Regions from separate parts of the Kocuria sp. CPCC 205231 genome, predicted to be linked through region 2. Evidence: riboswitches for the same ligand, from Rfam matches in the RefSeq annotation. Region 2 holds a riboswitch; each other region holds the start of a gene.
The links. A riboswitch is a leader RNA that binds a small molecule or an ion and turns the genes downstream of it on or off. The one in region 2 is predicted to bind S-adenosylmethionine.
Positions count from the first base shown of each region.

Region 1: another riboswitch for S-adenosylmethionine. It lies ahead of RF640_RS15185 (O-acetylhomoserine aminocarboxypropyltransferase/cysteine synthase family protein); the one in region 2 lies ahead of RF640_RS08635 (LLM class flavin-dependent oxidoreductase).
Region 3: another riboswitch for S-adenosylmethionine. It lies ahead of RF640_RS02975 (acyl-CoA dehydrogenase family protein); the one in region 2 lies ahead of RF640_RS08635 (LLM class flavin-dependent oxidoreductase).

Region 1 is NZ_JAVKPP010000015.1:70,051-77,084, forward strand. Features, by position in the region: gene RF640_RS15165 (dihydrolipoamide acetyltransferase family protein) at 1-286, opposite strand, end outside; gene RF640_RS15170 (alpha-ketoacid dehydrogenase subunit beta) at 289-1,329, opposite strand; gene RF640_RS15175 (thiamine pyrophosphate-dependent enzyme) at 1,335-2,510, opposite strand; gene RF640_RS15180 (Lrp/AsnC family transcriptional regulator) at 2,752-3,204, shown strand; SAM riboswitch class IV at 3,318-3,439, shown strand; gene RF640_RS15185 (O-acetylhomoserine aminocarboxypropyltransferase/cysteine synthase family protein) at 3,477-4,805, shown strand; gene RF640_RS15190 (cystathionine gamma-synthase) at 4,814-6,001, shown strand; gene RF640_RS15195 (tellurite resistance/C4-dicarboxylate transporter family protein) at 6,073-7,034, opposite strand, start outside.
Region 2 is NZ_JAVKPP010000006.1:248,053-255,086, reverse strand. Features, by position in the region: gene RF640_RS08645 (maleylpyruvate isomerase N-terminal domain-containing protein) at 1-536, shown strand, start outside; gene RF640_RS08640 (CoA-binding protein) at 622-1,086, shown strand; SAM riboswitch class IV at 1,229-1,343, shown strand; gene RF640_RS08635 (LLM class flavin-dependent oxidoreductase) at 1,422-2,840, shown strand; gene RF640_RS08630 (Vms1/Ankzf1 family peptidyl-tRNA hydrolase) at 2,934-4,064, opposite strand; gene RF640_RS08625 (hypothetical protein) at 4,225-4,443, shown strand; gene RF640_RS08620 (SDR family oxidoreductase) at 4,483-4,794, opposite strand; gene RF640_RS08615 (DUF4397 domain-containing protein) at 4,948-5,766, shown strand; gene RF640_RS08610 (class F sortase) at 5,865-6,551, shown strand; gene RF640_RS08605 (RNA polymerase sigma factor) at 6,681-7,034, shown strand, end outside.
Region 3 is NZ_JAVKPP010000002.1:285,036-292,069, forward strand. Features, by position in the region: gene RF640_RS02960 (NAD(P)/FAD-dependent oxidoreductase) at 1-480, shown strand, start outside; gene RF640_RS02965 (LLM class flavin-dependent oxidoreductase) at 859-2,229, opposite strand; gene RF640_RS02970 (MFS transporter) at 2,226-3,653, opposite strand; gene RF640_RS02975 (acyl-CoA dehydrogenase family protein) at 3,657-5,054, opposite strand; SAM riboswitch class I at 5,168-5,262, opposite strand; gene moeB (molybdopterin-synthase adenylyltransferase MoeB) at 5,447-6,622, opposite strand; gene RF640_RS02985 (thiazole synthase) at 6,619-7,034, opposite strand, start outside.

The DNA of each region.
Region 1 (7,034 bases), on a different contig from region 2:
CGCCCTTCGGGCCGCCGCCCTGCGGGGCGGGCGTCCCGGCCCGGTCCCCGGTGTCGACGGAGATCAGCGGCGCGCCGACGTCGAGGGTCTGCCCCGAGGCGCCGTGCAGCTGGTGCACGGTCCCGGCGAAGGGGCAGGGCACCTCCACGGCGGACTTGGCGGTCTCCACCTCGGCGATCGGCTGGTCCACGGCGACGGTGTCGCCCACCTGGACGAGCCAGCTCACCAGCTCGGCCTCGGTCAGTCCCTCGCCGAGATCCGGCAGGGTGAACGTCTTCACGGTCATGGTCAGTCCTCCCACTGCAGGTCGTCCACGGCGTCGAGGATGCGGTCGACGCTCGGCAGGTAGTGCTCCTCGAGCTTGGGCGCCGGGTACGGGATGTCGAACCCGGTCACGCGGCGCACGGGCGCGGCCAGGGAGTGGAAGCAGCGCTCCTGGACGCGGGCCACGATCTCGGCGGCCACGGACGCGAAGCCCGGCGCCTCGGCCACGACCACCACGCGCCCGGTCTTCCGCACCGACGCGGCGACCGTCTCGTCGTCGAACGGGACGATGCTGCGCAGGTCCACGACCTCGAGCGAGCGCCCCTCGGCGGCGGCGGCCGCGGCGGCCGCCACGGCGGTCGGCACGGACGGCCCGTAGGCCAGCAGCGTGGCGTCCTCGCCGGCGCGGGCGACGACGGCGCGGCCCTCCCGGCGCTCGGGCGCCCCGTTCTCGTAGCGGTCCCTCAGTTCGGCCAGGTCCACGGGGGCCTTGGACCAGTAGAGCTTCTTGGGCTCGAAGAACACGACGGGGTCGTCCGAGTCGATCGCCTCGCGCAGCATGAGGTAGGCGTCCTCGACCGTGGCGGGGGTGAACACCTTCAGCCCGGGGGTGTGGGCGTAGTAGGCCTCGGAGGAGTCGCAGTGGTGCTCCACGCCGCCGATGCCGCCGGCGTAGGGGATCCGGATGACGATCGGCAGGCGCACGGCGCCGCGGGTGCGGTTGTGCATCTTCGCGATGTGCGAGGCGACCTGCTCGAAGGCAGGGTAGGCGAAGGCGTCGAACTGCATCTCGATGACGGGGCGCATCCGGTTCATCGCCATGCCCACGGCCATGCCGGCGATCCCGGACTCGGCCAGCGGGGTGTCGAAGCACCGGGTGCGGCCGAAGCGCTTCGTCAGCCCGTCGGTGATGCGGAAGACGCCGCCGAGGGTGCCGACGTCCTCGCCGAAGACGACGACGGCGGGGTCGGCGGCCAGCGCGTCGGCCAGGGCGGTGTTGAGCGCCTGGGCGAAGGTGGCGGGCTTGACCGCCGGGGCCTCGCCGGCCGGGGCGGGGGCGTGCAGGGTGCTCACTGTCCGGTCTCCTCTCGGGCGAGCTCGGCGGTCAGGAACTGCTCCTGCTCGGCGAGCTGCGGGGTCTGCTCGGTGTAGACGTGGCGGAACAGCTCGAGCGGGTCGATCTCCACGTCGGCGTTCATGCCGTCGCGCAGGGCCGAGGCGACGTCCTCGGCGGCGGCGGCGATGCGCTGCTCCGCCGCGTCGTCGAGCACGCCCTCGGCGCCGAGGTAGGCGCGCATCCGGGTCACCGGGTCCTTGGCGATCCACTCCTGCACCTCGGCGTCGTCCCGGTAGCGGGTGGCGTCGTCGGCGTTGGTGTGCGCCTGCATGCGGTAGGTGTGCGCCTCCACGAGGAGGGGCTCGGACTCGGAGCGGGCCAGGTCCACGGCGCGCCGCAGGGTGGCGAGCAGCGCCACAAGGTCGTTGCCGTCCACGCGCTCGCCGGCCATGCCGTAGCCGACCGCCTTGTGGGCGAGGCTCGGGGCCGCGGACTGCTGGGACAGGGGCACGGAGATCGCGTAGCCGTTGTTCTGCACGAAGAACACGACCGGCAGCTTGAACACGGCCGCGAAGTTCAGGGCCTCGTGGAAGTCGCCCTCGCTGGTGGCGCCGTCCCCGCACATCGCCAGGACCACGGTGTCCTCGCCGCGCAGCTTGGCGGCGTGGGCCACGCCCACCGCGTGCAGCAGCTGGGTGGTGAGCGGGGTCGACTGGATGCCCACGTGGTGCTCGTGCGGGTCGTAGCCGCTGTGCCACTCGCCGCGGAAGATCGCCATGACCTGCATCGGGTCCACGCCCTTGGTCATGACCGCCACGGTGTCCCGGTAGGTGGGGAACAGCCAGTCGCCCTCCTCGAGGCACAGGGCGGCCGCCACCTGGCAGGCCTCCTGGCCGTGGCTGGACGGGTAGACGGCCATCCGGCCCTGGCGGACCAGCGCGGAGTTCTGGTCGTTGACCCGCCGCCCGACCACCAGCTTCTCGTAGGCGCCCAGCAGGACGTCCGGGGCCGGCAGCGGGTACTCGTGGCCGGGGCCGGTGCCCTGCTCCTCGGGGGCGAGCAGCCGCCCGCTCGGGTCGACCATGCGGATCTCGCCGCGGGCCGGGAGCATGTACTGCTCCGGTGTGATGCCGAAGCTCTGGGAGGCCCGGAGGATCGGGTCCTCGGGGGTCTCGACGGTCTGGCTCATGGTGTCCCCTCGGTCGGTCCCCGGTGCGGCCGCGGTCCGGGGAGGGCAGGAAGGTGGTGCGGCTCTGTCTCCCCAGTATGGGAACCGGGCATGGTTCGTATCCACAGAGCGGGGAAAATGCAGAAGTCTGAGACGGACAGTGCACCGCGCGTGGACGAAATGTTCTAGTGTGGCGTGGAGCACACGCATTCGTCCGACACGTTCCGGGCCCCGCGCCCGACCCGCCCCGAAGGAGCCCGCCGTGCCCTCGACCCCCGTGCCGCTGGACGAGACCGACCGGAAGATCCTCGCGGAGCTGTCCCGGGAAGCGAGGCAGTCCGTGACGGCGATCGCCGCGGCCGTGCACGTCTCCCGCGCCCACGCCTACGCCCGGATCAACCGGCTCCGGGACGAGGGGGTGATCCTGCGCTTCAGCACCGTGATCGACCCGGTCCGGGCGGGCCTGCAGGCCTCCGCGTACGTGACGCTCAAGCTCCAGCAGAACACCTGGCGGGAGCTGTGCGCCCAGCTCCAGGCGATCCCCGCCGTGCACCACATCGCCCTGGTGGGCGGGAACTTCGACGTCATGCTCCTCGTGCGGGCCGTGGACACCGTGCACCTGCGGCAGGTGATCTTCGAGCACGTCCAGCAGCTGCCCGGCGTGGTGGACACCCAGACGTTCCTGATCTTCGAGGACATCGACACCCGGGCCTGACGCGCCGGCCCCGCGCCGGGCCCGGCGCGCACGGCCGGCGTCACGAACCGTCACGGTCGTCATCTTCCGACGCGGAGGGACACCCACTACCTCTGCGCATAGTGTTGTTCCAGCTTCACGAGACGTGACCGCCAAGCTCCGACTTGGTCACGCACCAACCCCATGCTCATTGGGTGGTTCGGATGAGGAAGCGGCCTGCATCTTCCGCGGCGTGCCCACCGGGCCCGCGCGGATGACCGGTGCGGGTAAGAGCAAGGCACAGGAGCAGCGCCATGTCCATCCCCGTGACCGACCACGACCTCGCGACCCGGCAGATCCACGCCGGCACCCACGACCAGGTCGTCCAGCGCACCCTGACGGTGCCGATCTACCAGACCGCGGCCTTCGAGTTCCCGGACTACGAGGCGGCCCGGCAGATGTTCGCCCAGACCCGGGCAGGCTTCACCTACACGCGCACCGGCAACCCCACGGTGGCCGTGCTCGAGCAGCGGATCAGCGACCTCGAGGGCGGCGCGGGCGCCGTGGCGACCGGCTCGGGCCAGTCCGCCGTGGCCGTGGCGCTGCTGGCCCTGCTCGGCCAGGGCGCCGGGAAGCATCTCGTGGCCTCCGAGAAGCTCTACGGGGGCACGGTGGACCTGCTCACCGACTCCTTCGCTGACTACGGCATCGAGGTCTCCTTCGTGGACCCCACCGCCCCGGGGGCGTGGGCCGCGGCCGTGCGCCCCGACACCCGCGCGTTCCTGCTCGAGTCCATCGGCAACCCGCTGGCCACCCTCCCGGACCTGCCCGGGATCGCCGACGTCGCCCGGACCGCCGGCGTGCCCGTCGTCGTCGACAACACCCTCGCGTCCCCGGCCCTGTACCGGCCGCTGGAGAAGGGCGCGGACATCGTGGTGCACTCGGCCACCAAGTTCCTGGGCGGGCACGGCAACGCGCTCGCCGGGGCGGTCGTGGACGGCGGGACCTTCGACTGGTCCGCCCGGCCGGACAAGTGGCCGCAGTTCACCCAGGCCCGCGCCCGCTGGGGCGGACTCAGCCTCGTCGACAAGTGCGCCGCCGCCAGCCCCTACCTGCACCTGGTCCGGGCGAAGTACGTGCACGACCTCGGCACCACGCTCTCCCCGTTCAACGCCAGCCAGATCCTGCAGGGCACCGAGACCCTCGACCTGCGCGTGGCCCGCCACACGGCCTCGGCGCTGGCGGTGGCCGAGTTCCTGGCCGGGCACCCCGCCGTCGCCCGCGTCCACCACCCCGGCGTGCCCGGGGACCCCGGCGCCGGGATCGCGGCCCGGGACTTCCCGCGCGGGACCGGCTCCGTGTTCTCCTTCGACCTCGCCGCCCCGGACGGCGCCGTGGGCCCGTTCATCGACGCGCTCCGGCTGTTCAAGCTGGTCGCCAACATCGGGGACACCCGCAGCCTCGTGGCCCACCCGGCGGCCATGACCCACTGCCGCCTGACCCCCGAGCAGCGCCGGGCCGGCGGGATCGCCGAGACCACGATCCGGCTCTCGATCGGCCTCGAGTCCCCCCAGGACCTCGTGGCCGACCTCGGCCAGGCCCTCGACACCGTCGTCACCGCCGTCCAGACCACCCGGAAGTGAGCCCCGCCATGACGTCCCCCACCGAGACCCGCACCCGCCACCGGGGCTTCACGACCACCGCCGTCCACGCCGGCCAGGAGCCCGACCCGCTGACCGGGGCGGTCATCCCGCCGATCTACCAGACCTCCACGTTCGCCCAGGACGGGATCAACGTGCTGCGCGCCGGGCACGAGTACAGCCGCGGCTCCAACCCCACCCGCAGCGGCTTCGAGGAGCAGCTCGCGGCCCTGGAGCGCGGCGAGCGGGGGTTCGCGTTCGCCTCGGGGATCGCGGCAGAGGACGCCCTGCTGCGCGCCGTGCTGCGCCCGGGCGACCACATCGTGCTCGGCGCCGACGGCTACGGCGGCACCAACCGGCTGATCACCCGGGTCCTCGCCCCGTGGGACATCGGGCACACGCCCGTGGAGATCACGGACCTCGACGCCGTCCGGGCGGCCGTGCGCCCCGGCGCCACGAAGGTGCTGTGGCTCGAGACGCCGTCCAACCCGCTGCTCGGCATCGCCGACGTCGCGGCGTGGGCGCAGCTGGCCCGGGACGCCGGGGCGCTGCTCGTCGTCGACAACACCTTCGCGTCCCCGTACCTGCAGACCCCCCTCGAGCTCGGCGCGCACGCCGTGGTGCACTCCACCACGAAGTACATCGGGGGGCACTCGGACGTGCTCGGCGGCGCCGTGGTCGTGGGCACGGCCCAGTGGCGCGGGGCCCCGCTCGCCGAGGCGGTCGGCTTCCAGCAGTTCGCCGCCGGCGCCGTGGCGGGCCCCCAGGACAGCTACCTGGCCGCCCGCGGGCTCAAGACCCTGAGCCTGCGGATGGAGCGCCACCAGGACAACGCGCAGCGGATCGCCGAGTGGCTCCTGGAGCGCCCCGAGGTCGCGCAGGTGCTCTACCCCGGGCTGCCCGGGCACCCCGGCCACGCGCTCGCCGCCGCGCAGATGCGCGGGTTCGGCGGCATGGTCTCCTTCCGGCTGACCGGCGGGGAGGCCGCGGCCCGGGCGGTGGCGGAGGGCACCCGGCTGTACTCGCTGTCGGTGAGCCTGGGCGGGGTGGAGTCCCTGATCTGCTACCCCTCGGAGATGACGCACGCCTCCGTGAAGGGCACTGCGCTGGCCGTGCCCGTGGACCTGGTGCGGCTCTCGGTGGGCATCGAGGACGTCGAGGACCAGTTGGAGGACCTCGAGCGCGCGCTCACCGCCTGACCGGTCCTTTCCGCCCGGTCGGCTGCGCCGCCGGCGCCGCCGGCGGCGCCGGCGGCGCCGGTTCCGCCGGGTCAGCGGGCGGCGCCCGGTCCGCCCCCTGGGTCCGGCCTGACGGCCGCGTCCGGCTCCGGCCAGGCCGGAGCCGGATCCTCCCGGCCGAGGAGCAGCCGGCGGACCAGGTGCACGAGCATGGCAGTGAACACCATCGCCCAGGCGCTCAGGGCCACCCACAGCCAGACGGCCCCGACCAGACCCACGATCGGCAGGTCGTCCGCGCGGCCCAGATAGATGCTGGCCACGGCGTACATCCCCAGCGGGAAGACCACACTCCACAGCGAGGACTCGTAGCGCAGCGGCACCCGGTGCAGGCGGTGGCGCCACCACCCGGCCGCCACCAGGGCCGGGATCAACCAGGTGGCGAACGCCCAGAAGACCAGGCCCAGACCCGCCACGAGCCCGCGGACCACAGCGACCATCGGGGTGTCGGACATCTCCACGATCCGGGAGGCCGCCAGCACGGTGATGGCGCACGCGCCCATCGCCACCCAGTACGGCGGGGTCAGGTCGACCGGCCGCAGCGGATAGAGCATCATGCGCAGCGTCACGAGCACGCCCGCCGCGGCGTAGAGGAACAGCCCCACGGACCAGCAGGCGACCGCGACGACGGAGAGCACGTGCCGCCAGGCGTCGCTGCCCACCACCGGGTCCAGGGCCGCGGCGGCCACGGCCACGGACTGGCTGGCCACCACCCAGATGAACCAGGTCCCGTTGGCGGTGCTGACCACGGGGCGGGTGCGCCGGGAGAGCACCGCGCTCCACGGGACCACGTAGCCGAGGCCCAGCCACACCGCCCCGGCGAGTCCTAGGAGCGCGGCCGTGGCCCCGTGCCAGCCCGTCGTCGCGAGCCGGGACGCCAGCACGTTCGTGCCGGCCACGAAGGTGAAGAAGCCGAACGCGCGGCGAGGGTCGAGGAACTCCACGACGAACTCTCGCCGGAAGACGGCGAACCGCCAGACGGTGAGCAGGCACAGCG
Region 2 (7,034 bases):
ACCACTGCGCGATGGACGCCCTGCGGGGGCTGGTCGCGCTGCACACGCCCACCACCGCCCGCCCCGACCGGGACGCCGCGACCTACTGGACCGACTGGGGCGGCGATCCCGCGGGGGCCGCCGAGGCCCGGCGCCACACCCGCGTGGCCGCGTCCATGGTCCTGGACTGGGAGCCGGTGCGCGCCCTCCACCGCGAGACCACCCGGGCGCTCGTGCACGCCGCGCAGCACTGCGGCGACGGCGCGGTCCGCACCCAGGGGCACGTGCTGCGCGTCGAGGACCTGCTGAGCACCCTCGCGGTGGAGGCCACGGTCCACCACCTGGACCTGATCCAGCACCTGGACGGCTCCCCGGGTCCCGCCGTGGACGGGCTCGCCGAGGTCCGCCGGGTCCTCACCGACCTGTGGGAGCGGGAACCGCTCGAGCACTGGAGCGACGAGCACTTCGCCCGCGTGGGCACCGGCCGGGCGGAGCTGACCGCCCAGGAGCGTGCGGAGCTGGGCGCGCACGCGGACCTCCTGCCGCTCTTCTCCTGACCCTCCCCCCTCCGCGAGGTCGCCGACACGTGCAATCCCGCGGAGGAAGAAGGAGGGGGAACGGGTTCCGTGCCAGGCTGGGGGCATGAGCCGCAACGACCCCGCCGTCATCGACCGCCTCATGGCACGGCCCGGCCGGTGGGCCGTGGTGGGGTTGACCGGCAACACGGCCCGTCCGGCGCACTCGGTGGCGAAGCGGATCCGGGACGACCTCGGCATGACGATCGTCCCGGTCAACCCGAAGGGCGAGCCGGTGCACGGCGAGCCCGGCCACCGCACGCTCGCCGAGGTCCCGGGGCCGATCGACGTGGTGGACTGCTTCGTGAACTCCCGCCGCGTCGGCGCGGTGGTGGACCAGGCCATCGCCGTGGGCGCCGCCGCGGTGTGGCTGCAGCTGGGCGTCGTCGACGAGGACGCCGCCGCCCGGGCGGAGCGGGCCGGCCTCGACGTGGTCATGGACACCTGCCCCCTGATCGAGCTCCGGTCCCTGCTCCGGCGGGGCTGGACCCTGGACCCGGGCCGGACCCCGCCGCTCGCCCCGCCCGGCTGAACGACCCGGCTGAGCGACCCGGCGGAGCCGCCCGAACCGGGTGGGCGCAGGCCCGATGCGGGCCGGGACCGTCCCCGTGCGGCGGGACCGCACAGGGGTTGCACCCGGTCAGGGGCCACCCGCTAAGCTGTCCCCCGACGACGATGACGAGTCCCGACACGAAGCTCTGGCTGGTCGGGCGGCAACCCTCTCCCGTAGCGGGGTGCCCCAGATGAACATCGGGCCGCGGTGCACGTGCTCCGCGGCAAGTACGGCGCCCACCAGTGCGTCGGACCCGCGGGCAGGTCTCCACGACGCACGGGCGCGGGTCGGCATCGACCCGGGAGGAACACCCCATGAGCAAGCGCATCGCCCTGAACGCCTTCGACATGACCTGCGTGGGCCACCAGGCCCCCGGTCTGTGGAAGCACCCCCGCTCCCGGGCGGACGAGTACAACACGATCGAGTACTGGACGGACGTCGCCCAGGTCCTGGAGAAGGGGCTCTTCGACGCGCTGTTCCTCGCGGACGTCGTCGGGTACTACGACGTCTACCAGAACTCCGCGGCCCCGGTGATCCGGGACGCCACCCAGATCCCGGTCAACGACCCCTTCATGCAGATCTCCGCGATGGCGGCCGTGACGAAGCACCTCGGCTTCGGCGTGACGAGCGCGATCACCTACGAGCAGCCGTACCCGCTCGCCCGGAAGTTCGCGACCCTCGACCACCTCACGAAGGGCCGGATGGGCTTCAACGTGGTGACGTCCTACCTGAAGTCGGCCGCCGAGAACCACGGGCTGACGGAGCAGATCTCCCACGACGAGCGCTACGAGATCGCCGAGGAGTTCATGGAGGTCTGCTACAAGCTCTGGGAGGGCTCCTGGGAGGACGGCGCGGTCCGGCGCGACCGGGTCAACGGGGTCTTCGCCGACCCGGCGCTCGTCCACCCGATCCAGCACCACGGCAGGTACTTCGACGTCCCCGGCATCGGGCTGACCGAGCCGTCCCCGCAGCGCACGCCGCTGATCTTCCAGGCCGGGGCCTCCTCCCGCGGGCGGGCGTTCGCCGGCCGCCACGCGGAGGCGGTGTTCGTGGGCGGCATCCGCCCGGACCTGACCCGGGTGGTGACCGACAAGCTGCGCGACGAGGCGGAGGCCGGCGGGCGGGACCGGGACGACCTCAAGATCTTCGCCATGCTGCACGTGATCGTCGACGAGACCGACGCGAAGGCCGAGCAGAAGCGCCGCGACTACGAGCGGTACGCGGACACCGACGGCGCGCTGGGCCTCGTGGGCGGCTGGTCCGGGCTGGACCTGGGCCGCTACGACGAGAACGACGTCCTGGAGTACATCAAGACCGACTCGATCCAGTCCTTCCTGACCCCCTTCACCACGGCCGACCCGCACAAGAAGTGGACGATCAAGGAGGTCGCCAAGCACATCTCGATGGGCGGCATGGGCGTGCCGATCGTCGGGTCCCCGCAGACCGTGGCCGACGAGCTCGAGCGGTGGATCGACGAGGGCGGGCTGGACGGCATCAACCTCGCCTACCACGTGTCCCCGGGCTCGTTCGAGGACTTCGTGGAGTGGGTCGTGCCGGAGCTGCAGAAGCGCGGCCGCTACCGCACCGGCTACGAGGGCACCACGCTGCGCGAGAACCTCTACGGCAAGGGGCAGACCAAGGTGCTCGGCACCCACCCCGCCGCCGCGTTCCGGGGCGCCTACGCGGGCAGGCCCTCCGCCGCGGACACCCCCGCCCGCCAGCTGGCCCTCTGACCCCCGTCCCCTGACCCCGCGGCTCCGCCGAGAGCACGGGGCAGGGCACGGACGAGGGGCCCCCGCGTGCGGGGGCCCCTCGTCCGTGCCGGGTCAGGACGCCGGTGCGGCGCTCCAGCGCAGCAGGGCCGCGACGTCCGTGCCGTGGGGCAGCGCCCCCGGCGGCACGAAGACGGGGCGGCCGTCGGTCAGCACCGCGGCGCGCACCAGCGCGGCGTCGGCGGAGACCCGGCCCAGCACGCCGGCGCCCACGGCCTCCGACTCCTCCAGGGCGATCCACGGCTCGGCGTCCAGGGCGATGAGCTGCTGCTCCGTGTCCAGGTGGGTGTCGTCGATCAGCAGCGTCTCCGCCTGGGCCTGCTGCAGGGCGGAGACCACGGGCGCCATCCCCGAGACGGCGGTGGGGTCCGCGCGTCCCTGCTGCTCGGCGAGCCGCTCGAGCAGCGCCTGCTGGCGGTGCGCCACGACCTCCGCCACGCGCTCCTCGACCTGGTGGTCGAAGTCGGCGGACTTGCTGCCCTCCGCCCGGGTGTTGGCGTCCACGACGCTCAGCATCCCCCGGCTCGCCTTGGACAGCTGCTCCTCGACCAGGCCCCGGGCCCGCAGGTCCCCGGCCAGGACGACGAGCTGGGCCCCGCTCTCGGCCACGACCTTGTCGATCTGCTCGGCCACCTGCTCGGTGTTGCGCCGCCACACGTCCTCCGTGTGCCGCTGCCAGCGCCCCTGCGACCAGCCGCCCCCGGGGAACTTCTTCAGGTGCTCGGTCTCGCCCTCGATCTGCTGCTCGTCCGCGGCCCGGACGCGGCTGGCGTGCTGGAGGCAGATCTCGCCGCCGTCCCGGCCCACCTCGGCGACCACGTACGGGAAGTCGTCCGGGCGGTGCCGGAACAGGGGAGTGAGATCGGGGACGTCCTCCACCTGGACGACACCGCTGCCGGCCCGGGGCCCGGGGAGGACCTCGTCGATCTCCACGGTGCCTCCGCGCACCAGCAGGTACCGGCACACCGGGTCCGGCACGCCCTCGGCCGGGCGCACGGCGGCCTCCACCGCGGCGAGGTCGGCCTTGCTCGCACCCTGGCGCTCCAGCTCTCGGCAGATGTTCTCCGGAAGCACGTCGATGGCGTGCAGCGAGTCGACGGTGCCGGTGCTGATGTCCGTGTACACGGTGCACCAGGGGCCCTTGCTCTTGAACAGTTCGGCGTAGCGGTGGAATCGGCTCGTCATGATCGACAACTCCTGCTGTTGAGCGGTGCTTCCTGTGGTGCAGACCACGTTATCCGACCACCAGGGGGCTGGGAACAGACGACCCGACGAGTAGGGTCGGAGGCACACGACCGGCCCCACGGCCGGTGGTCCCGCAGGTCCCACGACGCAGGAGGCAGTCATGAGCGACGTACCCGAGTACGACGAGGCCGACCGGCTCGAGCAGTCGATCGACGCCGATCAGCAGGATCTCGACGACCAGGACGAGGAGGCTCCGGTGCACGCGCCCGACCGCTCGGAGGCGTCCTCCCTCGAGGCGAACCCCGACGACCTCGTGGAGCAGGACCAGGAGGTCGTCCTCGACGAGCCGCAGGAGGTCTCCACGCTCGAGGAGGAGTGAGCCGCGCACCGCGCGGGGGCAAGGACCCCGCGCGGTGCGTCACACCGCGGACCAGCCGCCGTCCGAGGGCATGATCACGCCGTTGACGTTGGAGGCGTCGTCGCTCGCGAGGAAGGCGATGACGGCGGCGACCTGCTCTGCCGTGGCCGTGGCACCGGGGGCGACCGCGTTGGTGCGGATGCCGTCCGCGGCGTGCGTGAGGGCGGTGCTCTTCGTCAGCCCGGCCACGGCGTGCTCGGAGGCGGTGTAGGCCGCGCCCGCGGCGGAGCCGCGCAGGGCCGCCTCGGAGGCCACGTTGACGATCGCTCCCCGTCCGGAGGCCCGGAGCAGCGGGATCGCCGCGCGGGCCACGGCGCCGCCCTCTTCATGGTGGTGCGGAACGGGCCCGGAAAAACTTCCCGGAAAAAATGTGACCTGCTGCATCCACGGAGGGGTCAACGGCGGTAGTACGGGTGCAAGGTCGATTCCGCTTCCGCCAGGGAGCCCGTTCAAGGAGCAGTTACCATGCGCAAGACCCTTTCCGCCGCAGCAGTCCTCGGCCTCGGTGCCGGTGCCCTCAGCATGAGCCCGGCGTTCGCCGCCGAGCACGCCGAGCTCTCCGTGCTCCACGGCGTCCCCGACACCGTCGTGGACGTCTACGTCAACGGTGAGCTCACCCTCGACGACTTCGAGCCGGGCACCCTGGCCGGCCCGCTGGAGCTGCCCGCCGGCAGCTACGACCTGGCCATCACGGCCCCCGACGCCGCCGACGCCTCGGAGCCGATCATCGGTCCCGTCACCGCCGACCTGCAGACCGGGATGAGCTACACGGCCGCGGCCCACCTCGACGCCGAGGGCAACCCCACGGCCGCCCTGTTCACCAACGACATGTCCGAGATCGAGGCCGGGAAGTCGCACCTGACCGTCCGGCACGTGGCCGCGGCCCCGGCCGTGGACGTCCTCGCGGGCGACCAGGCGATCATCACCGGGCTCGAGAACCCGAACGAGGAGACCCTCCCGGTCGACGCCGGCACGGTCTCGGCGTCCGTGGCCGCCGCGGGCACCACCGAGCCCGTCATCGGCCCCGCCGATCTCGAGCTCGCCGAGGGCACCCACAACATCGTGTACGCGTGGGGCTCCCTCGAGGCCGGGAACCTGGACCTCGCCGTCCAGACCCTGGAGGGCATGGAGCAGGCGCCCGAGGCCGTGCCGGGCGGCCAGTCCGGCCTCGCGGCCCAGGAGCAGCGCACGATGCTGACCGCCGGCCTCGCGGCCGCCGGTGCGCTCGGGCTGATCGGCGCGGCGTACGGTGCCCGCCGGGTGCTCGCGGGGAACCGCCGGTAGTGAGCGGTCCTGACAGGCACGGTCCGGGTGCGCGGCAGGCTGCGGCCCACCGCGCGCCCGGACCGACAACTCCCGGCACCCGTCGTCGTCTGGCGGCGGTGGGTGCCGGGGCGGTCGCCTCGGTGTCCCTGCTCGCGGCAGCGGCCGTCACCGCTCTCCCGGAGAGCGGGGCCGTGCCGCCCGCGAACTCCCTGGCGGCGGGACCGTACCAGGGCGAGGAGGCGGTGCCGGCACTCGCCGGCCTCGACCGTCCGGTCTCCGCGGAGGCCCCGGCGCAGTCCGCCGCGGCACCCGCGGAGATCCCGGTCGCTCCCGCCACCCAGGCGCCCGCCGAGAAGGTCCCCGCCCCCGTGCGGGTGGTCGTGGACGGCTCCCCGATCGACATGCCGGTGGTCCCGGTGGGGGTCGAGGACAACGGGGCCATGACCATCCCGGACAACCACGTGGAGCTGGGCTGGTACCGGTACGGTCCGTCCCCCGGGGCGGACGAGGGCGCCGCGGTCGTCGCCGGCCACGTCGACACCCTCACCGAGGTCACGCCGATGGCGCAGCTCAAGGACGTGCCGGTCGGGGCGGAGGTCCGCGTGGAGCGCGCGGACGGGAGCGTCCAGCGCTACCGCACCGAGTCCGTCCAGCACGTGCACAAGAAGTCCCTCGCGGAGGCGGACCTGTTCCGCCGGACCGGCGAGCCGGTGCTCCACCTCGTGACGTGCGGCGGGGAGTGGCTCGAGGAGATCGGGGACTACGAGGACAACGTGGTGCTGCGGGCGGTCCCGGTGCCCTGAGCGGCGGAGGGAGGCGAGAGGCGCATGACCGGATGGCCGGTGTCCACTAGGCTGGGCAGGACTCGTGCGCCCGCGCACCGCCCGGCCGCCCGCGACCACGACCTCCGCCCCACGAGGAGTCCTTCCACGATGCCGCCGCCGCCCCCGGACTGGGGACCCGAGCTCGACGCCGCGTTCGCCGCGGGGGACGAGCAGGCGCTGAGTGCCGCGTACCGGCACTGCGCCGGGGTCATCCGGGGTCTCGCCCTCCGGGCGCTGCGCGACGACGCGGGTGCCGACGACGTGGTGCAGGAGGTCTTCATCCGGGCGTGGAAGTACCGGTCCGGCTACCGCCCCGAGCACTCCTCGGCCCCCGCCTGGCTCATCGGGATCGCGCGCAACTGCATCGCCGACGCCGCGAGGACCGCCGGCCGCGAGGCGGAGCGGCGCCAGGCGGACGCGGTGCGCACCGACCGGGAGCCGCGGCACGAGGAGTCGGACCTG
Region 3 (7,034 bases), on a different contig from region 2:
CCGCGGGACCTGTCCTACGACCTGCTGCACCACTGCCCCGTCCACCGGGCCCCGGCCTGGATCGCCGACGCGGGGCTGGGCGTCGCGCCGGGCCCGGGCACCGCTTGGGGCGGCTACGCGGACGTGGACGCACAGACCCTGCGCCACCGCCGCGTGCCCACCGTGTGGGCCTGCGGGGACGCGGCCGCGCTGGGAACCGCCTCGTCCGGCGGGGCACTGCGCCACCAGACGAAGATCCTCACCGAGAACCTCCTGGCCGCCCGGGACGGCCGGGAGCCCACGGCCTCCTACGACGGGTACACCGTGACCCCCGTGACGGTGCGGCGGGGCCGGGCCGTGCTGGCCGAGTTCGACCGGGACAACGAACTGGCGCCCAGCATCCCCGGCGTGCCGCTGCTGGCCCCGAACCGCGCCTCCTGGTTCTTCGACCTCGAGGTCCTCCCCCGGGACTACTGGAACGTGATCCTCCGAGGCTTCTAGCAGACCAGGCGTGCACACTTCTGTGGCGTCTCGTTCCCCTCTCCGATGGCACATGACTGCCCGCGACCCCGGTCGTCGCGGCACGAGACACGGGGAAGGAGGCTAGGACGTCGGGAGGCCCCGAGACGCTTGAATTCATGCATCTGCACAGGATGGTGCGCCACCATATTACCGTCTGGTAGTTTTCGGGTGGCACCGGCCCCCACACCGGTGCAGCGACCCCTGCGAGCCGTTCCCCGGCGGCCGGGGGTCACCTCCTGCGCCTCGGCGCGGTGAAGCGCTCCTGCCCTCTCCCGGGCAGGAGCGCTTCGTCCCGAGGAACCGGGACGACGGACGACCCCGGGACCCGTCGAGCGGTGCGCCCCGACGGCTCGGCGGTCAGCGGCGGTAGGAGGCCCCACGGTGGTCGTCGGCCAGCCTCGGGCCGGCGCCGGTCAGGGCCTCGCGCAGCGTCGTGCCGGCGGGCACGGACCCGGGCTCCGGCAGCAGGCCGCGGCGCCGCAGCTCGGGCGACACCATCGTGGTGAACCGCTCCAGGTCCGCCGGCCGCACGGCCGCCGAGATGTTGAAGCCGTCCACGCCGGCCTCCTCGCGCCAGCGCTCGAGCTCGTCCGCCACGGTGCCGGGGGCCCCGGCGATGACGGGCCCGCGGCCGCCGATGGCCACGAACTCGGCCAGGTCCCGCACCGTCCAGGTCCGGTCCGGGGACAGCGAGGTGAACGCCGCGAGCGCGGACTGGTTGGCGTCGGTGGCCACGTACTCGAGCGGCGCGTCGGGGTCCGCCCCGGCCAGGTCGACACCGGTCCAGCCGCCGAACAGGGACAGCGCACCCTCGATGTCCACGTGCCGGCGATATCCGTCGAGCCTGGCCTGGGCCTCGTCGTCGGTCTCGGCGACCACCACGGTGGCCATGGCGAAGGTCTTCACGGAGTCCTCGGCCCGTCCCTGTGCGGCCAGTTCGGCCCGGACGCCGTCGGTCCACCGGCGCACGAGCTGGGGAGTGTTGCCGATGAAGAAGATGGCCTCGGCGTGGTCCACGGCGAACTGCTGTCCGCGCTTCGAGGCGCCGGCCTGGAACAGGAACGGGGTGCCCTGGGGTCCGGGGTGGGCCAGCGCCTGGCCGGGCACGGAGAACCAGGTGCCCTCGTGGCCGACGGGGTGCACGAGGTCCGGGTCCACGAAGACCCCGGCCTCGGCGTCGGCCTTCACGGCCCCGGGGCCGAAGGAGCCCTCGAGGAGCTTGTACATGACCTCCATGTACTCGTCGGCGCGGTCGTAGCGCTCGTCGTGCGGGATCTGCCGGTCCATGCCCAGGTTCCGGGCGGCGGAGTCCTGGTAGGAGGTCACCACGTTCCAGGCCACCCGGCCGCGGGTGAAGTGGTCGAGGGTCGCGAAGGTGCGGGCCAGCAGGTAGGGGGCCTCGTAGGTGACCGAGGCGGTCACGCCGAAGCCGAGCCGTTCGGTCGCCGCGGCCATCGCCGGCACCGCGACGAGCGGGTCGAGCACCGGGTACTGCACTCCCCCGCGGGCCGTGGCCCCGGTCCCGCCGCCGTACACGTCGTAGACGCCGGGGACGTCGGCCAGGAACAGCGCGGTGAAGCCGCCCTCCTCGAGGGTGCGGGCCAGGGACGTCCAGTACTCGAGCGTGTCGAAGCCGGTGACCCCGGCCTCCGGGTGGCGCCACAGTCCCGGTGACTGGTGCACGGGCACCATCATGTCGAAGGCGTTCAGCAGCAGGGGGCGGCTCATACGGTGGTCCTCTCGGGGGTGGTCCGGGTGGCGCTCGCGGCGGCGGGGGTCGCGGCGGCCGGGGCGGCCGCGGTCCGGCCGGAGTGCAGGTCGGTGAGCTCGGTGCCGCGCTGGTCGCGGGCGGGGTCCTTCGCGGCCAGGGCGGCGACGACGGAGAGCACGGCCAGCACGGAGAGGTAGCCGGCGATCAGCCACGGGGTGTCCCCGCCGGCGGCGAAGAGCAGGGCGGCGATCATCGGCATCAGCCCGCCGCCCAGGACGGTGCCGACCTGGTAGCCGAAGCTCACCCCCGAGTACCGCACGTGCACGGGGAACTGCTCGGCGAACCAGGCCGCCTGCGGGCCGTAGATCGCGTCGTGGACGAGGTTGATGCCGAGGATCACCACGAGCGGCAGCAGGGCGAGCGGGCCGGTCTCGAGGAAGGCGAACAGCACCCAGCCGAAGACGCCGATCGCCGCGTAGGCGCTCACCGAGACGACCTTCCGGCCCACCCGGTCGGACAGCCAGGCCCAGAACGGGGTGGAGAACAGGCCGATGGCCGAGGCGATCATCACCGCGGTCACGCCCGCGGCGCTGTCCCCGCGCACGTCCCGCAGGTAGGTCAGCATGTAGACCGTCACCAGGTAGTAGACGGCGTTCTGGGCCAGGCGCAGGCCGATCGTGACCAGCACCGGGCGGCGGTGGTGGGTGAGCAGCTCCCGCAGGGGGGCCTTGGCCACGTTGCCCGAGGCGCGGTGCTCCAGGAACTCCGGGGCGTCGGCCACGCCGAGTCGGATCCACAGACCCACCGCCACGAGCAGGGCCGAGAGCAGGAAGGGGATGCGCCAGCCGTAGGCGGCGAACTGCTCCTCGCTCATGACGTTCTGCACGATGAAGAACGCGCCGGTGGCCAGCAGCATGCCGGCGGAGGAGCCGATCTGGGTGAAGGAGCCGAAGAACCCGCGGTGCCGGGCCGGTGAGTGCTCCACGCTCAGCAGCGCGGAGCCGCCCCACTCCGCGCCGGCGGACAGGCCCTGGAGGATGCGCAGGAGCACGAGCCCGACGACGGCCCACCAGCCGATCACGTCGTAGGTGGGCAGCAGGCCGATCAGGGTGGAGGCCACGCCCATGAGCAGCAGGGAGGCCACCAGCAGCGCCTTGCGGCCGATCCGGTCCCCCAGGTGCCCGGCGATGATCCCGCCCAGGGGCCGGGCGATCACCCCGACCGCGAGGGTGGCGAAGGACGCGACGATGCCGCCGAGCTCGGTGGCCATGGGGAAGAACTGGACGTTGAAGACCAGCGCGGCGGCGGTGCCGTAGAGGTAGAAGTCGTACCACTCGATGGTGGTGCCGGCGAAGGCCGAGGCCAGGACGCGCTTCTTGCCGTGGACGACGCTGGTGCGTCCCGCGGCGGCCGCGGCCGTGGTCGGGGTCGGGGTGCTCATGCGTCAGGCTCCTGGGGTTCGGTCGGCGACGGTCGTGGCGTCGGGCGTGGCATCGGTCGTCGCACCGGGCGTGGCGTCGGGCGTGGCATCGGTCGTCGCACCGGGCGTGGCGTCGGTCCTGGCGTCGCCGATGGCGTTCAGGCCCTCCGGCAGGGTCCCGTTGATGAGGTAGTCGCCGAGGGCGCGGGCGCGGAAGGCGATCGGGTTGTGGGTGGCCACGGTCTGGGCGTTGCGCCAGTGCCGGTCCAGGCCCTTGGCCGTGGACGTGGCGGAGGCGCCCACGGTGAGGAACAGGTCCTGGGCCGCGCCGAGCGCCAGCTCCGGCACGGTGACCTGGGCGTGCTCCACGGCGATCTCGGACTCGTGCAGCGCCGCCGGGAGGCTCCCGGTGAACTCCGGCCGGTCGGCGCCGGCCGCTGCGGCGGCGGCGATCCCGTCGTCCAGGGCGCGGGCGGCGTGCAGCACGGTGGCCTCGGCGGCGAAGGCCTTGGCGGAGATCCGGCCGGTGGCCTCCTGGATCAGCGGGTCGTCGCGGAACGGCAGGCCGAGCCCGGTGTTGAAGGTCCGCCGGCGTCCGGCGATGGTCTCCACCGCGTCCCGCCGGGCCGCCCGGGCGATGCCGGCCAGCACGGCCAGCAGCACGAGCTGGAAGAAGGCGGCCTCGTGGACGGCCTCCGCGCTGCCGGCGGTGCGGTCCAGCACGGCGTCGTCCGGGACGCGCACCCGGTCGAAGACCGCGGTGCCGGTGCCGGTGAGCTTCTGCCCGAAGCCGTCCCAGTCGTCCTCGAGCGTCACGCCCTCGGCGTCCGTGGCGACGACGGCGAAGCGGCGCCCGTCCCGGCCGTCCAGCGCGGCCGAGACGCGGGTGTAGTCGCAGAAGACGGAGCCGGTGGCGTAGAACTTCCGGCCGGTGAGCTCCCAGCCCTCGGCGGTCCGGCTCAGCACGGTGTTCAGGGTGCCGAGCGCGTTGCCGCCCTTCTCCGTGGAGGCGTTGCCGACGGTGGCCCCGGCCAGCACCCGCGGGTACCAGACCTCCTGGAGCTCCCGGGGCAGGAAGCGCAGGGACTCCACGAAGCCGTGGTGGGAGCGGTACAGGTGGGCGATGTTGGAGTCCGCCTCGGCCAGGTCGACCAGCAGCCGGGTGAAGTCCTCGAGGCTGACCCCGGGACCGCCGTGGGCCGCCGGCACGCGCAGGACGCCGAACCCGGCCCGGTCCAGCCGGCGGACCTCCGCGTAGGGCAGCGCGCGCCGGAGGTCCCGGTCCAGGGAGCCGGCGGCGATCTCCGCGAACAGCGGCCGGAAGTGCTCCCGCAGCCCGGCGTAGTCCGCGGGCAGGCCGGCGGCGGGATTCGTGCCGGCGCGGGGATGGGCGGTGGTCTCCTCGACCGTGCTCGGGGTCATGCGGTGGTCCTCTCGGTCGCACCGAGGATTGCCGGCCGCCCACTCGCGCCAGTGGCTGGTCCGGTGACGGCAGCGCCGGACGCTGACGTCACGGACCGACTGCAGATCCGGGATCTCCATCGGTTCTGGCGTTAGCACCCTGACCCCTGGGAAGGACGGGTTGCTGCGGCGTCGTCGAGCCAGATCTCTCGGCCGCTCTGAATGGTGACGTCTGACATGGCACCAGACCACCGAGGTCCGGTGCCACCGGATGACGTCCGGACGTCATCGGAGGTCACGACGACGTCACAGACCGTCACCTCGGCCCGCGTGGTGTACGGCTCCGGCGCGGCACGCCCTCCGCCCCGGACGGAAGAGGGGCGGGGGAGAACGGGGCCGGGGCGCCGACCGGCTCAGTAGACCGGCTTGTCCGGCTCCACCTGCGCCACCCAGGCCAGCACCCCGCCCTCGAGGTGCCGGACCCGTTCCTCCCGCCCGGCGAAGAACGGCCGCAGCGCGGCGAGCGCCGTCGCGGAGCGGGCCCCGGCCTTGCAGTGCAGCACGAGGTCCGCGCCGCGGGCCTCCCGGGGCAGTGCGTCCGCGCCGCGGTCCAGGATCTCCTGCAGCGGCACGGGCACGGCGCCGTCGATGGCCACGAGCTCCCGCTCCCAGTCCTCGCGCACGTCCACCAGGGCGAAGGTCGCCTCCCCGCGCTCCCGGTGCTCCAGCAGCCGGGCCAGCTCAGCCGCCGCGACGGTCTCGGAGGGACCCGCCCCGGGCAGCGCGCACACGGCCTCGGGCGCGGCGACCGCGGTGACCGGGGCGGCGCCGGGATCCGGGTCCAGGCGCATCTCGCGCCAGGTCATCGCGAGCGCGTCGTGCAGCAGCACCCGCCCGAGCAGGGGCTCCCCGGTGCCGGTGACGAGCTTGACGGCCTCGGTGACCATGACCGCGCCGACGGTCGCGGGGAGCATGCCGAAGACCCCGCCCTCGGCGCAGCTGGGCACCTCCCCGTCCGGCGGGGCCTCGGGGTAGAGGTCCCGGTAGGTGGGTCCGTGCCCGGCCCAGAACACGCTGACCTGGCCCTCGAAGCGCAGGATGGAGCCCCAGACGCAGGGCGTGCCGGTCAGGGCGGCGGCGTCGCTGACCACGTACCGGGTCGCGAAGTTGTCGGCGCCGTCCAGGACCAGGTCGTACCGGCCGACGATGTCCACGGCGTTGTCCGCGTCCAGCCGGACGGGGTGGGTGCGGACCTCCACCAGCGGGTTGAGCGCGGTGACGGCCTCGGCGGCGGAGACGGCCTTGGGGCGGCCGACGTCGGCGGTGGTGTGCACCACCTGGCGCTGCAGGTTGGAGACCGCCACGACGTCGTCGTCGACGATCCCGAGGGTCCCCACCCCGGCCGCGGCGAGGTACTGCAGGGCGGGGGACCCGAGTCCCCCGGCACCGATGACGAGCACGCGGGCGTTCCGCAGCCGCCGCTGGCCGAGGGGCCCGATCCCGGGCAGGGTCAGGTGCCGGGCGTATCGCTCGAGCTCCTCGCGGGTCAGCCCGGGGCCGGGCTCCACGAGCGGGGGCAGCGGGCTCACGGCCGCTCCCCCACGGGCGCCCAGTCCCCGCGCGGCACGTCCGCCGGGCGGGCGGCCGGCCCGTCAGCCGGTCCGGCCCCGGCGGCGTCCGCGTCGATCCGCCCGGCCATCGGCGAGGACGCCTGGGCGTGGCGGCGGGCCGGGATGCGCCCGGCGCCGGCGGCGAGCCGGCCGGCGAGCACGGCGTGGCGCATCGCGGTGGCCATCGCCACCGGGTCCTGGGCGCGGGTGACGGCGCTGGCCAGCAGCACGGCGTCGCAGCCCAGCTCCATGGCCAGGGCGGCCTCGGAGGCGGTGCCGATCCCGGCGTCGAGCACCACGGGCACGGAGGCCCGGGAGGCGATGAGCTCGATGTTGTGCGGGTTGAGGATGCCCAGCCCGGTGCCGATGGGAGCCCCCAGGGGCATCACCG